4 regions of the Metasolibacillus sp. FSL H7-0170 genome follow, and region 2 is predicted to be linked to each of the others. Evidence: riboswitches for the same ligand, from Rfam matches in the RefSeq annotation. Region 2 holds a riboswitch; each other region holds the start of a gene.
The links. Region 2 has a riboswitch for cobalamin ahead of MHH70_RS08995 (ABC transporter substrate-binding protein). Riboswitches for the same ligand answer to the same signal wherever they lie in the genome.
Positions count from the first base shown of each region.

Region 1: it holds a riboswitch for cobalamin, as region 2 does, so the genes downstream of both, metE (5-methyltetrahydropteroyltriglutamate--homocysteine S-methyltransferase) here and MHH70_RS08995 (ABC transporter substrate-binding protein) in region 2, are expected to answer to the same signal.
Region 3: it holds a riboswitch for cobalamin, as region 2 does, so the genes downstream of both, MHH70_RS16755 (precorrin-6A/cobalt-precorrin-6A reductase) here and MHH70_RS08995 (ABC transporter substrate-binding protein) in region 2, are expected to answer to the same signal.
Region 4: it holds a riboswitch for cobalamin, as region 2 does, so the genes downstream of both, MHH70_RS16790 (DUF4430 domain-containing protein) here and MHH70_RS08995 (ABC transporter substrate-binding protein) in region 2, are expected to answer to the same signal.

Region 1 is NZ_CP151964.1:741,477-747,675, reverse strand. Features, by position in the region: gene cbiB (adenosylcobinamide-phosphate synthase CbiB) at 1-350, shown strand, start outside; gene MHH70_RS03475 (aminotransferase class I/II-fold pyridoxal phosphate-dependent enzyme) at 325-1,398, shown strand; gene MHH70_RS03470 (hypothetical protein) at 1,532-2,386, shown strand; cobalamin riboswitch at 2,563-2,745, shown strand; gene metE (5-methyltetrahydropteroyltriglutamate--homocysteine S-methyltransferase) at 2,930-5,221, shown strand; gene MHH70_RS03460 (hypothetical protein) at 5,235-5,426, shown strand; gene MHH70_RS03455 (hypothetical protein) at 5,800-6,033, shown strand; gene MHH70_RS03450 (histidine phosphatase family protein) at 6,037-6,199, shown strand, end outside.
Region 2 is NZ_CP151964.1:1,937,668-1,943,866, reverse strand. Features, by position in the region: gene MHH70_RS09020 (acyl-CoA dehydrogenase family protein) at 173-1,351, shown strand; gene MHH70_RS09015 (transporter substrate-binding domain-containing protein) at 1,341-2,198, shown strand; gene MHH70_RS09010 (amino acid ABC transporter permease) at 2,279-2,989, shown strand; gene MHH70_RS09005 (amino acid ABC transporter permease) at 3,002-3,715, shown strand; gene MHH70_RS09000 (amino acid ABC transporter ATP-binding protein) at 3,735-4,490, shown strand; cobalamin riboswitch at 4,570-4,752, shown strand; gene MHH70_RS08995 (ABC transporter substrate-binding protein) at 4,863-5,825, shown strand.
Region 3 is NZ_CP151964.1:3,583,252-3,589,450, reverse strand. Features, by position in the region: gene MHH70_RS16775 (DUF4430 domain-containing protein) at 1-186, shown strand, start outside; gene MHH70_RS16770 (energy-coupling factor transporter transmembrane component T) at 186-1,067, shown strand; gene MHH70_RS16765 (energy-coupling factor transporter ATPase) at 1,040-2,692, shown strand; gene MHH70_RS16760 (ECF transporter S component) at 2,671-3,372, shown strand; cobalamin riboswitch at 3,578-3,762, shown strand; gene MHH70_RS16755 (precorrin-6A/cobalt-precorrin-6A reductase) at 3,926-4,210, shown strand; partial or broken gene MHH70_RS16750 ((4Fe-4S)-binding protein) at 4,590-4,802, shown strand; gene MHH70_RS16745 (GNAT family N-acetyltransferase) at 4,833-5,108, shown strand; gene MHH70_RS16740 (dipeptide ABC transporter ATP-binding protein) at 5,264-6,199, opposite strand, start outside.
Region 4 is NZ_CP151964.1:3,594,408-3,600,606, reverse strand. Features, by position in the region: gene kynA (tryptophan 2,3-dioxygenase) at 499-1,341, opposite strand; gene MHH70_RS16800 (cyclase family protein) at 1,341-1,964, opposite strand; gene kynU (kynureninase) at 1,964-3,235, opposite strand; cobalamin riboswitch at 3,557-3,756, shown strand; gene MHH70_RS16790 (DUF4430 domain-containing protein) at 3,918-4,643, shown strand; gene MHH70_RS16785 (S-layer homology domain-containing protein) at 4,722-6,199, shown strand, end outside.

The DNA.
Region 1 (6,199 bases), 1.2 Mb from region 2:
ACTTTATACCAAGCCGTATAACAGGATTTTTTATTTTACTATGTACGAAAAACGAAGGTCCTTTTTCAATGCAAACGCGACTTCGCTACTGGCTACGCGATGCTAAGAAGCATCCAAGCCCAAATAGCGGCTATTTAGAAGCTGCAACTGCTTTACAGCTAGGCATTCGTCTCGGTGGTGAAAATATGTATCAAGGTAAAACAACGTTTCGTGCGTATATGGGGGAGCCGACCGTAGAATTAAATAAACAGCATATTTTGCACACTATACAGCATCTATACACAGTGACGATTATTTTTACGTTATTAATAGGAGGTGTTATTTATGCGATATCCAGCACATGGAGCTAATCCAAGTACATTGTATCGAGAGTTAGAGCTTGAAATGCCGGAGCAAATCATTGATTTAAGTGAAAACGTTAACTTCTTAGGACCACCAGCAAGCTTTGGGGCTATTTGGACATCGTTATTTCAAGAAATCGCCGCCTACCCGCATGAGGATGCAGAGCCACTACGAAGTCAGTTGGCATACCGACATAATGTAGCGACAGAATATATCGTTATAGGAAATGGTGCGGCAGAAATTTTAATGGCTTTAGCGAGATGTTATGCACGCGAAAAAATTGTCATTGTGCAGCCTTCCTTCTCTGAATATGCACGCACATTGGAGCAGCAGCAGGCTATTATTCAATCAATTGAAGTAGAGGAGCTAACGAACTATTCTTTGCCGATGGAACGATTAAAGGAGGCAATGTGCGGCGCGAAAGCTTTATATATTTGTAATCCAAACAATCCGACGGGTGTTGTAACGCCTAAAAAGCAATTGATTGAACTATTGCAATATGGAGAGCGAGTGGACTGTGACCTTGTTATAGATGAGGCATTTATGGATTGGACAGATGAGACAGAGTCCATGGCGGAGCTGGTAGCTAGCTCTAATCGTTTAATTATCCTTCGTTCTATGACAAAAATGTATAGTATGGCAGGTGTGAGACTTGGCTATGCACTTACACAGCATGCCTTCAAAATAAAGCAAGAGCTACCCCACTGGAATGTCAGTGCAATCTCGATTGCACTTGGTATGCAAGCATTGCAGGAAGAGGATTTCTGTGCAAAATCAAGGCAGCAGGCAGCACAAAATCGTGCAGTAATTATTCCATTTTTGATGGAAAAAGGCTGCATTGTGACGAAGAGTAAAACGAACTATGTAGCCTTCCGTTTGCCGTCTACATATGATGCGACAAAATTTTATTTCTCACTATTACAAAAAGGAATTGTCCTGCGGCATACACAAAATTTTATTGGTATGGATGGCGAGTGGTTCCGCCTTGCGCTGAAAGAACAGCATAAAATGACAGCATTTCAGCAAGCATTGGAACATTTTTTTAGGTGCAAATAAAGCCATCTTATTTAGCACGAATTACTTGCAGTGTGGAATTTGAAAATTCCCTAAAAAAACGAAAGTAATTTCATACTTTACTCACATTTCTTGGCTATACTGAAAAAGCAGATAGATAATGGGAGGAAAAAGTATGAAAAAAATATTTGCATTTTTAGGGCTATGCTTTTTAATAGCTGCTCAAAGCGTTTCGGCGCATACTATGACAGAGAAAAACATCTATGAGGACGTTGAACCAACTGCTGAAAATGCGCAAAAAATACTATTGTTAAATAGTTTAGGGTTGCTTGGTTATAATGGACAGGATATGAAGCTAGCGCAAGAAAAAAACTTATCACGTATGGAATTTGCAGCATGGGTTGCGGGCTTTTACCAATTAGAGGGGGAAGATTTTGAGCAGCAAGCAAATGCTAGTTTGCAGGAGGAATATGTATCCTCGTTAGAGGGTGATATTACATATAAGGAGCTAAATACAGCGCTTTTCCATAAGGCATTAAATCTTGATGAGCCAGACGCAACAATGACAAAGGCACAATATATCGATTTTATTTTTGCGCATTTGAATGATGATATGGGCGGTCATACATTGCCACAAATGGGCGGCTTCGTTACTGGTCCTACAGGTGTGATTGAAGAAGTAAAAATGGAAGATAAAACAACGATTCTAGTCATCGCTGGTCATGAATATCCTTTATCTGGACATCCGCGTATTTCTGCAACTTCTGACAAGGCAGAGGATTGGATAGGTAGCACTGTTGAGCTGTCTTATTTTACAACAGCAAGTGGCGGTCATAGTCACAGTCATGGTCATGACGACCATCATGCGGAAGAGAATTCTGTAGAAGATATGGCATTGCATTATGTACAGCTACAGCAAACAGCGGCTAATGCAGCAGAGGAAGCAAGCACTAAAAGCGGCTGGCTTATGTCAGCAATTATTGTTGTGATATTAGCTGGATTAGCATTACTGTTTTTAAAGCGTAAATAAAGAGGCTCTTTGCTAATGGAAAATCAAATTGTTGAGAGCAGTGGGGAAGGGTGTGTCTGAAAATTCATTTTGAGACACGCCTTTTTACAGCTTTTTTTAAAACATACTAAAGAAATAAAAATATTAAGAAAAGATAGCACATTTAGATAAAAGTATGATAAAGTAATAGCACAATTGAATAATGTGTAAGAGTTGGTGCCAAGCGAAGGTTTGGCTTAAAAGGGAAGTCGGTGCAAATCCGACGCTGTCCCGCAACTGTAAGTCGGAGCAAATCACAAATGCCACTGGTGGGAAACTGGGAAGGCTGTGAGGCGCTGTGATGACAAGCCAGGAGACCTGCCAATATCTAGTACACACCAAATACCTACGTGGAAATAGGTGGTGAAAAGTAACGATAAATGTTACAAGTACGAGCGATAAAACAAGAGCGAATGGAATACCATTACGTGTTTTTTTGCGATATATAAATTAATTAGCCATTTTCCAATGAGGGAAAATGGTTTTTTGTTGTAAAAAACTAATTTTGAAAGGTTGGTTTGTGAAATGGCATATGTAACAACAACGATTGGCTATCCATATATTGGGGAAAATCGCCAATGGAAAAAGTCTTTAGAAAAGTTTTGGAAACACGAAATAACAGAAGAGGATTTTCTAGCACAGCAAAAGGAAATTCGTTTAAGTCGCATCGAAAAACAATTGCAGCTAGGATTGAATGTAGTATCAGTTGGCGATTTTACCAATTATGACCGCGTGCTGGATATGGCTGTTATGTTTGGACTTGTACCAAAGCGCTTTAATTGGCAAGGTGGGAAAGTTGATTTGCAAACTTATTATGCTATGGCACGTGGCAATAAAGAGGCAGTCGCAAGTGAAATGACGAAATGGTTTAATACGAATTATCACTATATTGTGCCTGAATACGAAGGGCAACCACTACAGTTAACAGAAAATACAGTGCTAAAGCATTTTATAGAAGCAAAGGCTGCATTTGATATTACCGCAAAGCCGACACTTATTGGCCCTTATACATTTATAAAACTAACAAAGGGCTATGACCGCGTATCTCAAGCGTCATTCGTTTTAGCCATTTTACCTTTATATGCACAAATAATAAAGGAGCTAACTGAGGTTGGCGCGGAATGGATACAGCTTGAGGAGCCGGCGCTTGTTACTTCATTAGATAAGGAAGAAATTCAACTTGTGCAGGAAATATATGCACAGCTCTCTGCATCTGTACCAGAAGCGAAATTGATGTTACAAACATATTTTGAATCCTTATCAGCATACGAGCAGCTTACACAGCTCCCAGTTCATGGTATTGGGCTAGATTTCATACATGGCTATACGCATAATATGAATGCACTACGTCAGCATGGTTTCCCAGGAGACAAAGTTTTAGCTATTGGTATCATCAATGGACGAGATATTTGGCGGGCAAATTTAGCGGAAGTATATTCGACGGTGAAGGCAATTGAGCAACTTTCAGGTGCTAAGGAGCTATGGATTCAGCCTTCGTGCCATTTACAGCATACACCTATTACGACGAAGTTTGAAGCAAGGCTCGATTCGACCTTGCGAGATGCGCTTGCTTTTGCAGATGAAAAAATAGTTGAAATTGTGGAAGTAACAGCTTATTTGAATGGACAGGACACATCAACTAATAGCGCCATATCAACAAGCATGAAGGCGATAGAAGCGTTGAAAAACCATCCTATTCGCAACAATAAGGGAGTACAACAGGCAGTTCAAATGATTCAGCAAGCAGATTTTGAGCGCAAAACATCCTATAAAGAGCGTGTGGCAATTCAACAGAAGGCGCTACAATTACCGTTATTTCCTACAACGACGATTGGTAGCTTCCCGCAATCAGATGAAGTAAAGCAAAAGCGCAATGCATGGCGCAAAGGTGATGTAACAACTGAAGTGTACAATGAATTTTTAAAGCGAGAAACAGCACGCTGGATTGCAATCCAGGAGGAGCTGGATATTGATGTTCTAGTGCATGGTGAGTTTGAGCGGACAGACATGGTAGAATATTTTGGCGAAAAGCTAGCAGGTTTTGCATTTACTGAAAATGCATGGGTAGTATCTTACGGCTCACGCTGTGTAAAGCCACCAATTATTTACGGAGATGTAGCGTGGGAAGCGCCGATGACTGTGAAGGAAACACTTTATGCACAAAGCTTAACAAAGCGTCGTGTGAAAGGAATGTTAACAGGTCCTGTAACAATTCTGAATTGGTCATTTGTGCGTGATGATATAGAGCGTAAAGACGTGACATATCAAATTGCATTAGCATTGCGTCAGGAAATCGAGGCACTTGAGCAAGCAGGTATTTCCATTATTCAGGTAGACGAGCCCGCATTAAGAGAAGGCTTACCGCTTCGCAAAGAGCAGTGGGATGCTTATTTACAATGGGCTGTAGGAGGCTTTAAGCTGGCGACAGCCAGCGTAAAGAATGAAACGCAAATTCATACACATATGTGTTACTGCGAATTCAATGATTTCATTGAGCCAATTAGTGCCTTGGATGCGGATGTAATTTCAATCGAAACGTCTAGAAGTCATGGAGAGCTCATTCGCTCACTACAGAATAACCCTTACGACAAAGGCATCGGCTTAGGTGTTTATGATATTCATAGCCCACGCGTGCCAAGTGAGGAAGAAATGCTGACAATTATGGAAGATAGCCTACAAGTATTAGCACGTAACCAATTTTGGGTAAATCCAGATTGCGGCTTAAAAACGCGTAAGGAGCCAGAAACGGTGGCAGCGTTAGCAAATATGGTAGCAGCAGCGAAAACATTGCGTCAGCAAATCGAGCAAGTAATTTAAAGAGGTGCACAAAATGGATAGACAGGTAGTAAAACATTATGAGCAATTATTAAAATCAAATATTATGCAAAATCAGCTAAATGGTGTTTCAAAAACTTTGCATGAACAAGTGGCGCAGTTAATTGCAAATGATAAAGATGATAAGATTGAAATTCAACTAGCCTATAATAATGTAATACGAGAGATAGTGGGGGAAGAGCATTAACTTCTTTCAGCATTCAAGGGATGTCCCAAAAGCCGTGCATAGCCTGCATTTTGGGACATCCCTGTCCTTTTTTTTTCAAATATCATCGCTATTAGTTCAAAAAGCGGGATTATTTCATCGTATATTTGTGTAATGAACCATTTGTTATTTTCCTTCCCAGTTATCTTGATATTAGCATAGCAATAATAGTAAAGTTAATGGAGGGCTGTTGGAAAAGGCAAATTTGTTTTGGAAGTGCATTGAAAGAGGAATTTCATTCTTTTCTCTTTTACTTTGAGGAACCCTATGTTACTCTCGTTTTCAATCAGTAAGTTTTTGTCAAAAACTCATGGATACCCCATATGAATGAAAGTGAATAATGGAGGGGAAATATATGAACATCCGACAAGAGGATGATTATGTCATAATTAATGGCTTTAAAATTGAAGGAAGAATTTTAGAAGAGCGTTGTCAACAATGTCGCAGTCAAAAAATTCGAGATGACCAGTATGATGCTTATTTTTGTGCAACATGCAATAAATGGCTTGAGGAAAAATGTAATGACTCAGACTGTCACTATTGCTCACAAAGACCAAATAAACCAATCCCAGAGCAGTACAGGAGATAGGCGATGAATACAATTTATTTCGTGCGCCATGCACACTCATACTACACACCAGACGAATACAACAGACCTTTATCAAAAGAAGGCTGGGTGGAGGCGCAGAAATTAGTAAAAGTGTTTGGAGCATTAGAAATTCACGCAATATATGCCAGTAATTATAAACGTGCCA
Region 2 (6,199 bases):
AGATACCAGCATTTAATTTTTATTTTAAAAGCTATGGCATATATGCTTTTTTTGAATAATATATAAAACCTATAAAAAAACTTGGTATAAACTATTGACTTCCATTTTTGCTAGTCGTACAATCAATTTCAACATCATTCAAAATTGATTGAAAATTAGGGAGGCTATTATTGTGAGTAAACAGCTTTTCATTAAAACAACAGAACAGCGACAATGGTTAGAGAAAATTGCTACGTTGGAGGAGACGTTTAAAAGTCGCTCGCAGCAAATTGATGAGCTTGGGAGCTTCCCGCATGAAAATATTCGTGCATTAAGGGAGATTGGTTATACGAAAATTACATTGCCAAAGCAGCTTGGCGGCGAGGGCTTCACTATTTATGATGCAGTTTTATTGCATGAAACGTTGGCTAGCTATGATGCAAGTACAGCGCTCACTATAGGCTGGACGCTGTTAACTGTAGGTGATTTATTTGAACATGAGGAATGGGAGCCTGCGATGCTACAAAAATTTGCGCAGGAAGTAGCGAACGGCGCAATTATTAATCGTGCGGTTAGCGAGTTTGCTATGGGTAGTCCGACACGTGGTGGCAGACCGACAACGACTGCAAAGAAAACGGCGGAAGGCTGGTTAATTAATGGGCGTAAAAACTATACAACAGGTGCACCAGAGCTGGATTATTTTTTAACATCTGCTTGGATAGAGGAGCAAGAGAAAATTGGATTTTTCCTTATTCCACACAAAGCCAAAGGTGTCACAATCGATGAAACATGGGATGTAATTGCGATGCGTGGTACAGGTAGCCATGATTTAGTATTGCAAAATGTAGAGCTAAAGCCATCTGATTTGGTTGAAATTCCGAGTTATTCTACAGGTTTTAAGGTGAATGGTTGGGCATTATTAGTTCCTACTACTTATTTAGGTATCGCACAAGCTGCACGTGATTATGCTGTTCATTTTGCGACAACACATAAACCAAATAGCTTAAATGGTCCGATAAGCGACTTGCCAAATGTGCAAGCACTCATTGGAGAAATTGAGTTAGCACTGGCAACAGCACGCTTCACATTGTACGGGGCGGCAGAGGCTTATATAAATCCGACTCGTAAACAGTTTGTGCAGCAAGAGCTCAATATTGCCAAGCATGTTGTGACAAATAATGCATTGCAAATTGTGGATAAGGCGATGCGCTTAGTTGGTGCAAAAAGCTTGCAACGCAATAATCCACTGCAGCGTTATTATCGTGATGTGAGGGCAGGCTTACACAATCCACCAATGGATGATATGACAATAAAAAAGTTGGCTGAAGCAGCTATTCAACAAGCAAAAGGAGAGACTTTACATGTTAATTAAAAAAATATTACAGTTTACAGCAATTAGCTTTGCAGCGGTTTCTATACTAGTGGCGTGCAGTGACGGCGAGGCTGCTACAACGTCAAATGGAGAAGCGGTGAAAAAGGTAAAGGTAGCTTATGACCAGTCAGGCAAGCCAATGACTTATATTGATGAAAACGGTAATCCAACAGGCTATGACGTTGAAGTAATGAAATTAGTCGATGAAATTTTAGAAGATTACGAGTTTGAATTTGTTGGAACGTCGAACGATGATTTATTAATCGGTGTTGAGCAAGGGAAGTATCAGGTAGGTGTGAAAAATGCCTTCTGGACAGAGGAGCGAACAGCAAAATTTATTTTTCCACAGGAGTTTTTAGGATTAAGTAGTGCAGGGCTTGTTGTAAAAAAAGAAAATGCCCATATTAAAAATTTGAGCGACTTTGCTTCAGCAGGGTTTACGCTAGCGCCAATCGCGGCAAATAACGCCCAGTATACAGTCATTGCTGAATACAATGAAGCGAATCCGGATAACCAAGTCAAGCTACAGGCAGGGGAGGAGTTTTCGGTTGATGTTGTGCAATGGGTGAATGAAGGGCGTGTAGATGGTGGTGTACAAATCGAAGGTAGCTTTAACGGTCAAGTATTAACGGAGGGCGGCCCGTATCATCATTTAAAGGATGATGTTGTGTATAACGAGTTTGCAGTAATTAAAACATGGCCGCTATTTAATAAAAAGGAGCAGGAATTCGCAGATGCCTATGATAAAGCAATTCAGCAGTTAAAGGAAACGGATGCGCTAAATAAGCTAAGCGAACAATTTTACGGTAAGGATTTATTCAAAGTGTTAGATTCTGTAAAACGTTAGATGAATTGATTAGCTAAGGGAGAGCATATGCAAACTGCTTTCCCAATAGCTGCATACATAATGAATCGGTGGTGAGATGAATGGAAAAATACTTTGATATCATTTATTTATGGTCAGCGCTTCCACAGCTATTGCCATTTTTATTTGTGACATTATATGTTGCTGCTCTTGCGGTCGCTTTTGGTAGTGCTGCTGGATTGGTGTTAGCGATGGCGAAATTAAGCAATCATGCATTGCTGCGTTGGCTTGCGAATGGCTATACAACAATTATCCGTTGTACGCCTTCAATTGTATTATTATTTCTTGTGTACTACGGGGTTCCGGCATTCGCTGAAAATTTATTAAATATCAATTTGCATAATGTGCATACAGGTGTTTTTGTAGTGATAACATTTAGCTTACAGTTTGCGGCGATGATGTCCGAGGTAATTCGTTCTTCTTATTTAGCAATTGATAGAGGACAGCATGAGGCAGCTGTTAGCGTCGGTCTCACACCACTGCAAGCCTATCGACGCATTGTTTTTCCACAAGCATTTGTTGTTGCCATACCGAATTTTGGAAATGGCTTAATTGCGGTATTACAGGAAGGGGCACTTGCCTATACGATAGGCTTTATCGATATTGTAGGAAAGGCAAATTTAATTATTGCGAATAACTATGGTACGCATACGTTAGAAATTTTTATGGCTTTAGCTATTATTTATTGGATTTTGTCGATTACGTTAGAGAAGCTATTTGCAAAATTGGAGCGAGCATTTAGCAAAGGGAAGAGCTCAATCAAGGCAACATAAGGAGTGATGTGCATGGATTTTATTAATATAGCATTTTTAATAAATACCTTTTGGGTTGCGGTGAGCGGTGTGCCAATTGCGTTATTGGTAACGATTGTATCGCTTATATTAGCAATACCTTTAGCTTTTCTACTTGCCATGTCGCGTATTTATGAAGTGCCGATTATTAACCGTTTAACAAAAATTTATGTGTCTTTTGTGCGTGGCACGCCAGTAATTATTCAAATTTTTGTGCTCTACAGCAGCATCCCACTCATTTTAGCAGGTCTATTTGAAAAATATAATATCAATTACTCCATTTATGATGTGAATCCATTATGGTATGCCCTTATTATATTTACGTTCAATACAGCCGCAGTTTTAACTGAGGTGTTCCGCTCTGCATTGCAAACTGTTCCTAAAGGGCAGCTAGAGGCGGCGCATTCTGTTGGCTTGACAACGGCACAGGCTTACTGGCGTATTGTGATTCCACAATCTTTGGTAGTGGCGCTACCTAATTTATGTACAGCAACGATTAATTTGATTAAGGCGACATCGCTTGGTTATGCCATTTCGTTACAGGAAATTACATTGAAGGCGAAGGTTGCTGCTAATGTTGGCTACAATTATTTAGAGGCATATATCGATATTTTCATCGTTTATTTAATTTTATGTATGACGGTAGAGTATTTATTTAAACGCTATGAACGCTATTTAAGTCGCTATAAAATGAATCTTCAAAGTTAAATGTAAAGGGGGAGAGCTGATGCTACAAATTACAAATATTCATAAATCATTCGGGCGCAATGAGATTTTAAAGGGCGTTGATTTAACTGTTTCAAAAGGGGATGTTGTTGTTATTTTAGGTCCCAGTGGTTCAGGTAAAACAACATTGCTGCGCTGTATTAATTTTTTGGAGCGTGCGGATAAAGGAACGGCGAGCTTTGGTGAAATAACAGTTGATTTAAAAAATGCCTCTAAAAAGGAAGTGCTTGCTGTACGTAAAAAAACCGCCTTTGTATTTCAAAATTATAATTTATTTCATAATAAAACGGCACTGGAAAATGTCGCAGAAGGCTTAATTATAGGTAGGAAAATGAATAAGGAGCAGGCGTATGGACTTGCGAAAGAGGCACTCGATCAAGTAGGTTTGACGCATAAATATGATGCCTACCCAAGTCAATTATCTGGTGGTCAGCAGCAGCGGGTTGGTATAGCCCGAGCTATTGTATTATCGCCTGATGTAATTTTATTTGATGAGCCGACATCAGCGCTTGACCCCGAGCTTGTAGGGGAAGTTTTAGAGGTCATGAAAACAATCGCGAAGTCTGGCACAACGATGATTGTCGTCACACATGAAATGTCATTTGCGCGAGATGTAGCAAGCCATGTCATTTTTATGGATGGAGGTCAAATTGTTGAGGAAGGCTCCGCGCATGAGATTTTTGTACAACCAAAAGAGGAGCGCACAAAGCAGTTTTTACGTCGCGTACTACCTGAAGAGTATAACTACCATATTTAGCACCTACACAATCTCAATTTTTTCGCTATAATTAAAGTGGAGACATTGAGATTTTATTCATTGTCAAAGATAAAAAAGTTCATAGTGAAGCACAAAAGGTTCCTTGTAGATGATAAGGAGTAAAAGGGAAATCAGTGAAAATCTGATGCGGTCCCGCCACTGTAAATGCTAGTTTCTAGCGGTATGCCACTGAATTTTTGGGAAGGCGCTAGAGATGTATGATGCATAAGCCAGGAGACCTGCCTTTCGTGTAAAGCCAATGACAACCTACGAGGATAGGGTGGCGCCGCTATTTTAATAGTGCCCTATTATAATCTCTCGTATTTGTCGAGGGATTTTTTTGTTATTTTGTTTAATTAGGAGGAATTAGAAGTGAAAAAGTTTTGGTCAATTATAATGACGATGCTGTTAGCAACAGGCTTGCTTGCAGCGTGTGGACAGGATGACAATAAGGAGCCACAAACGCAAGATGAGCAGCAAACAGAAGTACAGCAAGAAACGGACGAGCTCGCAGCAGCCTTTCCTGCGACAGTAACAGATGCTTTAGGCAGAGAGGTTACGCTTGAGCATGCACCAGAAAAAATCATCTCTTTAACACCATCAAATACAGAAATTTTATTTGCTTTAAATTTAGAAAATGAGGTTGTTGGCGTCAACGATATTGATGATTATCCACCAGCAGTAGCTGAAAAAGAAAGAGTCGGTAGCATGGAATACAATGTTGAAAAAATCGTCTCCTTACAGCCCGATATTGTTTTTGCACATGAATCAAGCATGTTCGCAGTTGAGCCAGCATTAGAGCAATTAGAAGCAGCGGGCGTAACGGTGTTCGTCGTTAAAAATGCGGCAACATTTGAAGAAACATATATGACAATGGAACAAATCGGTACTTTAACAGGTAAAGTAGAAGAAGCAGAGAAAATGGTGGAATCTATTAAAACGAAGCTAGCTGATATACAGGCAAAAGTGGAAGGACAAGAAGAAAAATCAGCTTTCGTTGTTGTTGGTATGACACCAGATATTTATGCAGTTGGTCAAAACACATTTATGGATGAGATGCTAAAAGCAATCAATATTAAAAACGTTGTTGAAGCGGATGAATGGCCAATGTATAGTCCAGAGGATTTTGTTGCAAGCAATCCAAGCACAATTATCGTGACATACGCAGAAGATGTGGACGCAGTTTTAAATAACCCAGCATTTGCTGAAATGGATGCGGTGAAAAACGGCGCAGTTTACACTGTAGATGGCAGTATGACAAGCCGTCAAGGTCCTCGCATTGCGGATGGGGTAGAATCAATTGCAAAGGCAATGTATCCAGAAATTTTTAAATAAAGTGAAACTTCAATCAGTGGGATTCCTCATCCCCACTGATTGTTAGTTGACCCACTCGGGCATTTACGGGCAGTTAATCTCGCACTTATCTTTTAACGTATTGTCACTTAAGTCTTGAAGTGGGCGTTTTACTGCCCGTTAATGCGGGATAAGTCTGGATGAGGGCTGCCTAAAAGAATTATAAGAAATTGAACATTTGTTGATTATTCCAAATAAAGGGGACATCTAAAAAAACGTCTATAATCAGCGTTTTGGACGATGACTCTTTGGTAAAAGGTTTATATTCCTAAGCGATAGAGAAGAAACGAAAATCTCCCTTTTAATACGATACCAATACAAAATTCCCTTTTTGGATAGCCCTACTCCAGAATAAG
Region 3 (6,199 bases), 1.6 Mb from region 2:
GTAGAAGGCATTAACCATTTATATGAATTTAGCGCTGGCGAATTAAGTGGCTGGATGTATCAAGTAAATGGTGTCTATCCAAATTATGGATGTAGCCAATATGTATTAAAGGATGGAGATGTGATTGAATGGAATTATACAGTCGATTTAGGACGCGACTTAGGGCATTATTGGGATGGTAATTGATGAAGGCATTTGAAACATTTCATCCAATCGTCCTCTTTTCCTTTTTTGTCGCTGCCATTGGCTTATCTATGTTTTTTATGCACCCAATCTATTTAGCGATAACTATTTTTTCAGCCATTAGCTTAAATATTGCTTTACGGAGACAGCTTTTTTTTAAAGATTGGAAGCTCTACGTCCCTCTATTTTTTTTAATGGCTATTATCAATCCTTTAATTAGCCATAATGGGCAGCTCGTCCTACTCTATATAAATGGCAATGCACTTACAGTAGAGGCCATTATGTATGGGATTGCCATTGCCACTATGATTGTAGCGGTTATGCTTTGGTTTAGTTGCTATAATGCAGTGATTACATCTGACAAGTTTATTTATTTGTTCGGAAAAGTGGCGCCAGCCTTATCTCTCACACTGTCGATTTCATTACGCCTAGTTCCGCGTTTTCGCCATCAGCTAGCACAAATCGTACAAGCGCAAAAAGTTATTGGCATGGACTATACGGCTGGCTCATTTTGGCATCGCATCAAATGTACTGTGCGTATAATATCTATTTTAATTACTTGGGCATTGGATAATGCTATTGATACTGCTGATTCTATGAAGGCGCGTGGCTACGGAATAAAAAAGCGAACTGCCTTTTCACTTTTTATTTTTGAACGGCGCGATGGCTTCGTCTTGGCACTTATTCTATTGCTTTTTCTGAGTAATCTAGCCGCAAGCTTCATCGGCACAACATCTTTTTATTTTTATCCAACATTTGGAGCAATTAAATGGGATAGTGGAAGTATTTTATTTTATAGTAGCTATTTCCTTCTACTTTCCATTCCATTAGCAATCGAAATCTGGGGGGCATTAAAATGGCGTTCATTAAAATCGACAATATGAGCTTTACATACCCTAATGAAGCACATTCTGTATTAAAAAATATTAATCTAACAATTGAGCAAGGAGAATTTATAGTACTTATCGGTCAATCAGGCTGCGGAAAAAGTACATTACTGCGCCATTTTAAGCGAGAGTTGCGCCCACACGGAAATAAGACAGGAACTATTTTCTACAAAGGCTGTGATATACAGCAGCTAGATGCAGAAGTTGCTGCTACTGATATTGGCTATGTGTTCCAGCATCCCGATAATCAAATTGTGACAGATAAAGTATGGCATGAACTTGCCTTTGGATTAGAGAGCCTCGGCCTCGACTCACCAACAATTCGTCGTAGAGTAGCTGAGATGGCTAATTTTTTCGGCATCCATAAATGGTTTCATCAAAAAACAACAGCGCTCTCTGGGGGGCAAAAACAGCTCTTAAACTTAGCATCAATTATGGTCATGCAGCCAAAATTATTGCTGCTTGATGAGCCAACATCACAATTAGACCCAATAGCTGCCTTGGAATTTATTCAAACATTGCATCGCTTAAATAAAGAATTAGGCATTACAATTATTTTAATTGAGCACCGTTTAGAAGAAGTGTTACCACTTGCCGACCGAGTATTTATTATGGATGAGGGCAGCATTTTATTCGACGGTCCACCAAAGGCAATTTTAAAGAAGCTACCAGCGAATCATGCGATGCTGACAGCACTGCCGACCGCAATGAAGATTTTCCATCTACTGAACGGAGTAGGGCCCGTCCCTCTTACAATCCGCGAGGGACAACGCTGGCTTAGCAACCAGCAATTCAACGCTGCCTCATCGCATATGCTAGCAACAACAGAAAAAAATACAGCAAATATTGTATTAGAGGCAAAGGATGTTGCCTTTCGCTACGAAAAAAATGGTTTAGATATTGTTCAGCATTTTAATCTACAAGTAAGGGAATGTGAGTTTTTAACAATTATCGGTGGTAATGGCACTGGGAAATCTACAGTGCTTGCTATTTTAGCAGGACTCCAAAAGCCTTATCGTGGCAAATTATTATTATTTAATAAAGCTTTAAAAAGCTACAGCAACAAAGAATTGTATCAGCAATATTTAACTTTATTACCGCAGGACCCAAAATCATTATTTGTACAAAAAACAGTTCGCCAAGAGCTAGATGATATGGCTTATTTACATAAAATAGAAGATAGAAAAATACAAGAGACGATTCAATTATTTAACTTAACACATTTGCTTCATCGACATCCGTATGATTTAAGCGGTGGGGAACAGCAAAAATTAGCACTTGCAAAGCTTTTATTAATGGAACCTAAAATTCTGCTACTAGATGAACCGACAAAAGGACTAGATGCACATGCAAAAGAAGAACTCGCGAAAATAATAAAGGATTTACAAGTAAAAGGTATGACCATTATTATGGTGACACATGATATTGAATTTTCAGCCCAATATAGCAGTAGATGTGCCTTGTTTTTTGATGGCAATATCGTATCAGAGGATGAGCCTCGCGCGTTTTATAGTGGAAACAGCTTTTATACAACGGCTGCCCATCGAATAACAAGAGAACAATTGAGCAATGCCATTACATGTGAGGATGTCGTTACTTTATGTCAAAAAACATTCGTTTAATCATCTCTCTATTTGTCATCTTAGTGTTAATTCCTCTTACTTTATATGCGGGTATTACATTATTTGCTGATAGGAAATATTATTTTATTTCAATTGTCATTATAATTTTAGCATCTGTTCCCTTTTTCCTGTCATTTGAACGGAGAAAGCCTCAGCCGCGCGAAATTTTAGTAATAGCCGTAATGTCTGCTATTTCAGTGGCGGGTCGAGCGTTATTTGTCATTACCCCCGGCTTCAAGCCGGTCGCTGCAATCACAGCGATTACAGGTTTTTCACTTGGAGCGGAGGCAGGTTTTTTAACAGGAGCCATTTCTGCATTAGTATCAAATATGTTTTTTGGACAGGGTCCTTGGACGCCATTTCAAATGTTTATGTGGGGAATGATTGGCTTTATAGCAGGTTTGCTCGGTAAAACAGGTATCATGCATAAAAAAATTCCTCTTATTTTATTCGGTATTTTTGCAGGCGTTTTCTTTTCCTTCGGTATGGACATTTGGGGAACGATTTCCATGTACGGTGTTTTCAGCTGGGAAGCTTATGTACTTGCGTTAACTTCCGCTGTACCATTTATGATTGTTTATGCTGTTTCCAATGTGATTTTTTTATTATTATTAGAAAAGCCTATAAGGGAAAAACTCGAGCGTATTAAAAATAAATATGGCGTATTGGCTTCCAAATAAGCCCAATTGAAAAATGAGAATGAGTTAGGCTTGCTTTCATGCTAGTTGAAATAGAAGTGACAAGTGCCCCCGTAAACCTTCTAACGAAAATACATTAGTTGGAGGAAATGCGCCAACCGCAATGGAAATCAGCGCTCTATTAAGCACATTCTTAAAATAAAACAGTTGAAATTTGCATAAAATATGTTATCGTAAAATCATAATCGAATATGATGGTTAAATGAGTGCTTAGCAATGCTGAGGTAAAAGGGAAATTAGTGAGAAGCTAATGCAGCCCCCGCTACTGTAAGTGCAGATGAAATCACGAAAATCACTGTTCAAGCGAATGGGAAGATGTGAAAGTAAAAAGAAGCACGAGCCAGGAAACCTGCTCGTTTAATTAGTCACTTGCTTTTCGGAGGGAGAAGTATAGGCGAGACATCAAATGTAAGGAATGTGTATATACGAATATATACGCACTTTTTAAACATGGAATCTCATAGCCTGTATCTCTTCACTTTTAGAGATACAGCTTTTTTATTTTTAAGCACGTTAGACCATGAGGAGGGCTCATATGATTTTATTTATAGAAGGAATAAATGAAACTCGAGAATTAGCTGTCACTTTACAACAACAAGGGCACACTCTTATCACAAAAGGTACTTGCCTGGCTGGCACCTTTTTAATTAGCGATTTATCAGTTAATGAAATAGTTGATATGATTACACAACACGAGATTACTTGTGTTGTCGATGCTAGTCATCCCTTTGCTGAAGAAGCATCAAAAACAGCTATGGAAGCTGCTATCAATTGTGGAGTATCCTATGTGCGTTATGAACAACCTCAATTGCTTATGTAATCAATTACAATGTGACGCAATTGATTGTTAGTTGAACCAATCGGGCTTTTACGGGTAGTTAATCTCTCACTTATCCTTTAGCGTATTTTCACTTAAATCTTGCAGTGGCCGTCTTACTGCCCGTTAATGCGGGATAAAGTGAACCTTCAATCCGTGGATGCTTTTCTCCACGGATTGTTAGTTGAACCACTCGGGCATTTACGGGCAGTTAATCTCCCACTTATCCTTAGCATATTTTCACATAAGTTTTGAAGTGGGCGTCTTACTGCCCGTTAATGCGGGACAAACTATAAGTGATATTTTTCATTGCCATCTTTTAATGTTTTAAGTAAGATAAAAACAAGCTTTCATATTACATTATGAGGGAGGATGGGTGAAAATGAGTGAACAACAATTATTAAACGCTGGTTATCGTAAATATAGTGGAGAAAAAATCGACGTTTTTTACTCAAAGGATTTATGTGAGCATGTTGGGAACTGTGTTAAAGGGAGCATTGATGTGTTCAATCCAAAAAGAAAACCGTGGGTACTAGTAGATGCTAAATCTGCTGATGAGGTAGCTCGTATTATTGACACATGCCCAACAAAGGCGTTGCAATATGTCTTTAGGAAGGAAGCAATTATGGAAATTACTATTGAAGAAAAACGAGTTATCGCTACAAAAGATGGTGTAGAACTTGGCGAGATGACATTCGTCAATTCCAACGATAAGTTTTATATTATTGACCATACGGGTGTTTATGATGCTGCACGTGGGTTAGGTGTCGGTAAAAAAATGGTACAGGCATTTGTTGAACATGCACGCACAAACAATATAAAGATACTTCCATTATGCCCATTCGCTAAAGCTGAGTTTGAAAAAAATCACGAGAGCTATGCGGATGTCTTGCATTCTTAATGTAGTAACGGCTCCCCATGCTTCTTCTGTGAAGAATGCGAAGCCGTAGCAAAGTGATATTGCTTTCCACGACAAAAAGAAGGTGTCTCAAAATAGCTTTTCAAACACCCTCTTTCTGTATATAAAATTCCATTGATTATAGGCTCACTTTATTATCAAGAATGTAAGTGACACGCTACTGCCCTTGAGTCATTTGTAAATTGTAGTTGTGGCTGCTCCGTTTTGCATTTTTCCATTGCAAATGGGCAGCGAGTATGAAAGTGGCAGCCAGTTGGTGGTGATGTTGGACTTGGCAAATCTCCTTTTATAATGATGCGCTCTTTACTTTTTTCCTCTGTTACTTGAGGTACTGCTGAGATAAGCGCCTCTGTATAAGGATGTAAAGGTTTGGAAAATATCGTTTCCGTATCGCCAATTTCTACAATTCTCCCTAAATACATAACCATTATTCGGTCTGCTATATATTGAACAACAGAAAGGTCATGCGTGATAAACATATAGGTTAAATCATATTCCTCTTGTAAATCCTTCAGTAAATTCAATATTTGAGCTTGGACAGATATATCGAGTGCTGAGACAGGTTCATCTGCAATAATTAACTTCGGATTTAAGACAAGCGCTCTAGCTATCCCGATACGCTGACGTTGACCGCCACTGAATTCATGTGGGTATCGCGATAAATAGGATTCGTCTAACCCCACATCTTTCATAATGTTTTTAATAATTTTTTGCCGTTCCTGCTTTGTTCCAATTTTATGAACAATTAATGGCTCTAATAAGGTTCTCTCAATCGTCCATCTAGGATTTAAGCTTGCGTAAGGGTCTTGGAAAATCATTTGCATACTGCGACGTACTTCCTTTAATTTTGGTCCTTTGCAATTCATTAAAGACTTGCCCTCAAGCAAAATATCACCTGTTGTAGCTTCTAATAATTGAATAATGACTTTAGCTAAAGTTGATTTTCCGCAGCCACTTTCACCAACAATCCCTAATGTTTCGCCTTTTTTAATATGAAAATCGACATTATCAACAGCCTTTACAACTGTAGCACCCGCTTTGTTTTTTTTCATCGGATAATATTTTTTGAGCTC
Region 4 (6,199 bases), 1.7 Mb from region 2:
TCTGAATCAGACAAGTATGTACTGTATTTTTTGTCGAAATATTTCTAATTTCTATGTCAAAAGTTATGTCTGAAAAACAGAATAGTTCTAGTATACAAAAAATGGCGTAAAAGTTATAGCAAAATTTGTTTATTTATCATACATTAGGTCCACATGTATATAAAAGGCTAAAAACAGAACTAAACTATAAGACCTGTTTTTAGCTCTACCTTTGTATTTAATTGTATTTTAATAAGGGCTTAAGATATTAAAACCTTCAAATACTAGCTATAAAATTCTTTTTAAATTTTTCTCAATTATTATCTAGGTATATAGAAGCGGTTTATCACGCATTAACAGGCAGTAGGGCTTCCACTTCAAGACTTAAGTGAAAATGATACTGCCCGTAAAAGCCCGATTGGTTTAACTAACAATCAGTGGGGATGAGAAAAACCTCCACTGCTTGAAGTTTCACTTTATTTAATCAAGCTAATTTTTACGTAACTAAACTTACTCCTATCAAAGCTCTGTGCGTAGCTGCCATAGCTCTGGGAAGAAATATTGGTCTAACACTTTTTTCAAATAGCTAACACCACCTGAGCCACCTGTTCCCATTTTAAAGCCAATAATGCGCTCAACCGTTTTCATATGGCGGAAACGCCACTGCTGGAATAAGTCCTCAATGTCGACAAGCTCCTCAGCAAGCTCATATAAATCAAAATATTTCTCAGGCTCGCGATAAACAGCCTTCCATGCCTCTTTCACACTGTCATTTGCCTCATACTTTGCTGTTACATCGCGTGATAATACTTCCTCATCAATGATAAATCCGCGCTTTGCCAGCGTGCGAATCGCTTCATCATATAGGCTAGGCGCATTATAAGCTTCTTGAAGCATTGCTAATATTTTTTCATCATGTGCATAAATTTGCAAAATATGCGGTGTTTTATAGCCAAAATAAAACTCTAGTAAACGATTTTGATAGGATTGAAAACCTGATGAATTCCCGAGTTGGTCTCGGAAATTTAAGTAATCAGCAGGCGTTAATGTTGCAAGCACATCCCATACGTTTTTTAGCTGGTTTTGCACTTGTGAAACACGCGCTAGCTTTTTAAATGATTCAGGTAAGCGCCCATTATGAATATCAAGCGTTGCCGATTTGACTTCATGTAAAATCTGCTTCATCCAAAGCTCACTGACATGATGGACAACGATAAAAAGCATTTCATCATGCTCATCTGTTAGCGGCTTTTGACAAGCTAAAACCTCGTTTAAATGTAAATAATCTGTATAGGTCATACGGTCTTTGAAATCCGTAACGATTTTTTTCTCATCTTCAAATGGCTTGTAATTGTTCGACATTATTGCTCCTCCTCTTTGATGACTGCTCTTACAGGACTACCATCTGCTCCTTCTATTAATAGAGGTAAAATAATCATCTCATAGCGCCCTGCTTTGATATGCTCAAGCAATAAGTTTTCTACTATATAAATATCACTCTCTACTAGCGCATGGTGTATTGGTAGCTCCTTTGAAGTTACTTTATCAACTGATGGCACATCCACTCCAATTAAATTAATGTCGCTTTCTTTTAAATACGCTACAGTTTCTATTGTTAGTGTAGGTACTTCCTGAGGAAAAATATGTGCGTTAGCTAGCGTTTTTGTTTTAAAAAATACAGCATTTACTCCTGTAATTTTCCCTGCAACATGCGACATTTCAATAAATTCACTATCCAAGCATTCCACAACGACCACTTTTCCGATACAGCGCTCTAAATCAAGCTGCTCAAATGTCTGTCCATTGTTATCAAAATGAAATGGTGCGTCCATATGCGTGCCTGAGTGAAGGCTCATCTGTAGCATACCGACATTGACAGAGCCTGTATGCTCCTTTGTTGCAACCGTTTCATAGATAAATTTTGTATCGCCTGCCCATGTCGCGATATTTTTGTTCAACGGCTGTGTTATATCAATCCACCCCATTACGCTACAATCTCTCTTTCATTCGTAAATTTCTCATATACTTTCGTTTCCATAATATCCTTTAAAATTTCAAAACATTTATACACTTCTTCAAATGTGTTATACATTGCAACTGCCGCTAAGCGAATCCCCTGTGGTGCACGGAAATCAGGAATAACACCGCGCTCCTTCAATGCCTTGCAAATGCGTGCGGCATCTGGATGCTCTAGATAAATATGACCACCACGCCTTTCATGCTCTACTGGGCTACACACTTTAAAGCTATATTCACCAAGCATATCCTCCACGCATTGCAGCATGTAATCTGATAATGCCAACGAACGCTTTCGCACATTATCAATGCCCATTTCATTAAACAACCCAAGCGCTCCTAACAATGGCGCCATACTCAACACATTTGGTGTTCCTACCTGAAAGCCCCCAGCCTCAAATGCTGGCTCAAATGTATGACTCATCGTAAATTGCTTTTCTTTATTTGAGCCAAACCAGCCAGCTAAGCCCGGTGCTGTCCCAAAATGCTTCTCATGCACAAAAAGAGCCCCTGTACTACCCGGTCCGCCATTCAAATGCTTATACGTGCACCAAAAAGCAAAATCCACATTCCAGTCATGTAAATGATGTACAACTGAGCCAACTGAATGACATAAATCAAAGCCAATTATAATACCACGTTCATGTGCTGCCTTCGTTAATTGCTCCATATTTAAAATTTGCCCACTGCGATAAAGCACACCCGGTAAAACAATTAATGCTACTTCATCTGTCATTGCCGCAATAATATCTTCTTCATCTAGCATTTGCCCATCTCGTGATGCCACACGAATTAAATGTGACTCATCATAACCCTTTAATGCTAGTTGTGATTTTAAAGCATAAATATCAGAGGGGAAATTTAATTCATCCGCTAAAATCTTCGTTCTCTTTCCCTCTGGCTTGTAAAATGTCGCAACGAGCTGATGTAAATTGCTCGTTGTCGAGCCAGTGACAACTACCTCTTCCTTTTGTGCGCCTACAATTTGTGCCATTTGTGCACCAAGCTTCTCAGCAAGGAAAAACCAAGCATGCTCGCCCTTTGTCCAACCATCAATACCGTATTCTTTCCATGAATTCATCAAGCTGTGTAACGTCTTTTCTGCACGCTTTGACATCAGCCCTAATGAATTGCCATCGAAATAAATACGCCCCTCTTGCATATAAAACTCCTCCCGCATTGAGGCAATTTCATATGTTTCATCTAAGCGTTTGGCATATGCCCATGTGTTTGCTGTCATGCGTCAGCCACCCCTCTTCTTATTTTTAACACTCAAATTGATAGTAACATTCATAGGGATATGAGAAAACCTTTATATTGAGCTATTAAATAGCCTTAATATTATGACAGGAAAAGAGAATGGAAATTTTGAGCCAAAAGTTCCATTAACTCGTGGACAAACGGCAAAAATACTAAAAAGAACGCTACAAATTGCAAATATGATGTAATATTTTAAATTTAAAGGAGGTCATCTGAAACGTTTATTATTTCAGATGGTCTTTTCTCTTTTTCTAACTATTTCGAAAACCAGAGAATTATGCTACACTTACCAATAAGTGAATAGTAATTGCAGAATAAAGGTGCTCAATTTATGAGCTTAATAGGGAATTCGGTGCAAAACCGAAGCTGTTTCCGCAACTGTAAGTGTAGATGACTACAGAGTATACCACTGTCCAACGAGGAAAAATGCCTCTAGTAGATGGGAAGGTTCTGAACTAGGATACACGAGCCAGGAGACCTGCCTTTATTTCATCGTATTAACTCTCTTCGGAAGCTAGGAGAACTTACGGCAAATAGACGGACAGGCACACTATGCCTATTTTCTGTTTTCCATGAGATGCTTCCCCTTTTTGGAGGAGCATCTTTTTATTTTTGAGTTAACTGCAAAACATTCACGAAATAAAAAATAGGAGGTTTTGTAAATGGTTCAATTCAAAAAATGGTGGCATCTAGCGTTTGCCCTGCTTTTGGCAGTTTCGCTCGTATCACCAGCAGCAAGTGCGGCGGTATTACAGCCGGTAAATGAGGTACAACGAGCAACAGTGTCAAATGTTTCCTTATCTGTTGATGGATTATATGGCACACCTATTGTTACTTCTACAACTCAAGATGTTACTGCTAGTACAACTGCATTATCATTTTTAGAGCAAGTATTAACAGCTCAAAACAAGTCTTATGTCGTAACAGTTCACCCTACTTTTGGTCCATATCTTGAGTCAATCGAAGGACTAGCAGCTGGTAGCCTAGGTGGCTGGGATGGCTGGGTATATACAGTAAATGGTAACAGTCCCACTGTTGGATTAGACGCTTATGTATTATCTGCTAATGATGTAGTTCGTGTGTATTACACAACTTGGGCTCAATTAAAGACTACAAATACAGTTGCTGTCGATGATGTAAATCCATCTGTTACAGTAAATTTAACTGGTGATTTATTTAATACTGTGGCGGCTTCTAATTTAGCAAATTGGACAATTAATACAGGTACAACTGCATTAACAGCGCAGTCGATTACTGTGAATACAAATCAACAAGCTGTCATTACATTTGCAGGTCAAGCAAATGCAGGCACTATTATCATTACGGCCTCTGCTAGTGCATTACTTGGCGGTTTAGCAAGTGATCCTCTTGAAATCGAAGTACAATAGCTAAGTCAACTAATACTGACAAGGTGATACACTCTTTCCTTGTCAGTATTTAACTATTTATAAAGGTGTGATTTTGAATTGACTATATGGAAAAAACAACTGCATATAGCACTTGTCTTTATTTTAGTATTATCACTATTCTCTCCAGTTAGTGTAATTAAAGCACAGCATTTAGAAGGAGAAATAAACGAGCTAAACATTGAAAATACTAATGAAATCAGCGATAGTAATCTTGATAATTTAATAGAACAAGATAATGCTATAGAGCCTAATAATGAAATAGAATTGGAAGATTCAACAGAGCAAGATAATGTATTAAAATCTGAAAGCGAGCTTGGGCAACAGATACCATTAGGTGATTCAGATGGATTAGCTCCTTTTATGGAATTTACACCGCTTTTAATTAATGCTATCCAGCTGAATCCAGAGGGACCTTTATTATTAAAATCGGGTGATACAGCTCAACTTACTGCTTCTATCCCAACTACAGATGATAGCGCCATAATTACATGGACTTCGAGTAATCCTGAAGTTGCAGCAGTTGATGCCGATGGGCTCATAACAGCTGTCGGCATTGGAGATACAGAGATTACTGCTACCGTAGATACAATATCTAAAACTGTTAAAGTTCAGGTTGTTCCAGAGGCAGTAAAGGAAATAAGCGATTTAATTATCGCATTGCCTGATGAATTAGAACCAACCGAAGCGATTTATCAACAACTACTTGCAATTAGAGAAAAAGAAGCTAAATTACAACAGTTAGGCATACGAAATATATTCGATACGACGCCTTATCAACAACTGTTACGTCAAAAAGAAGCTAACTTCGCCATCAACTATATGACCGATCCAACTAATGCGACACCTCCTGTTGAGCAAATAACGACTTTAGATGCAAATCTTAGTGCTCAGCTTGAAGAAATACGTAAAGTATATACATCTCTTTTCAACATTAGCGGTCGATGGAAGCCGACTGATTCAACATTAGAAGCTCTTGATCATGCGTTAGCTGAAAAAGAAGTTAAATATGCAATTCTTGCTATTGACGCACTTCCAGAAATAGAAGATTTAACAGTAAATCCGATAATAAAAGAATCTCTAGACTATGCTAGAAAAAAGTATAATGGCATAACTAGCGTCCGAACAGTGCCTAATCCATGGGTCCCTAGTTTACCCCCTGTAAATCAACCGTTTAAAGATGACGTCACAAACAAACAAGAGCTTTTTGCCAAGGAAGCAAAATATGTAGCATTGTTAATTGATGCCATTGATGTAACTAGCCCATTCGCTTTTGAGCAATTAAAAGCAGCTAAAGATGCGTATCAAAGCTTATTACGTATAACAGACCCTGGAAACTGGCAAAGTCGCATAGGCAACTATAATACTTTGTTAGAAAAAGAAAAAATACTGAATGCAGAAGGTGATATCAATCTAGTTATCTCTAAAATTGATGCGCTTCCTTCTGTAGAAACACTAGTTTGGGCTGACAGATCGAAAGTAATTGAGGCACAGCTGGCCTATGACCAATTGCTAGATGAATTCAAAACTCGTGTCAC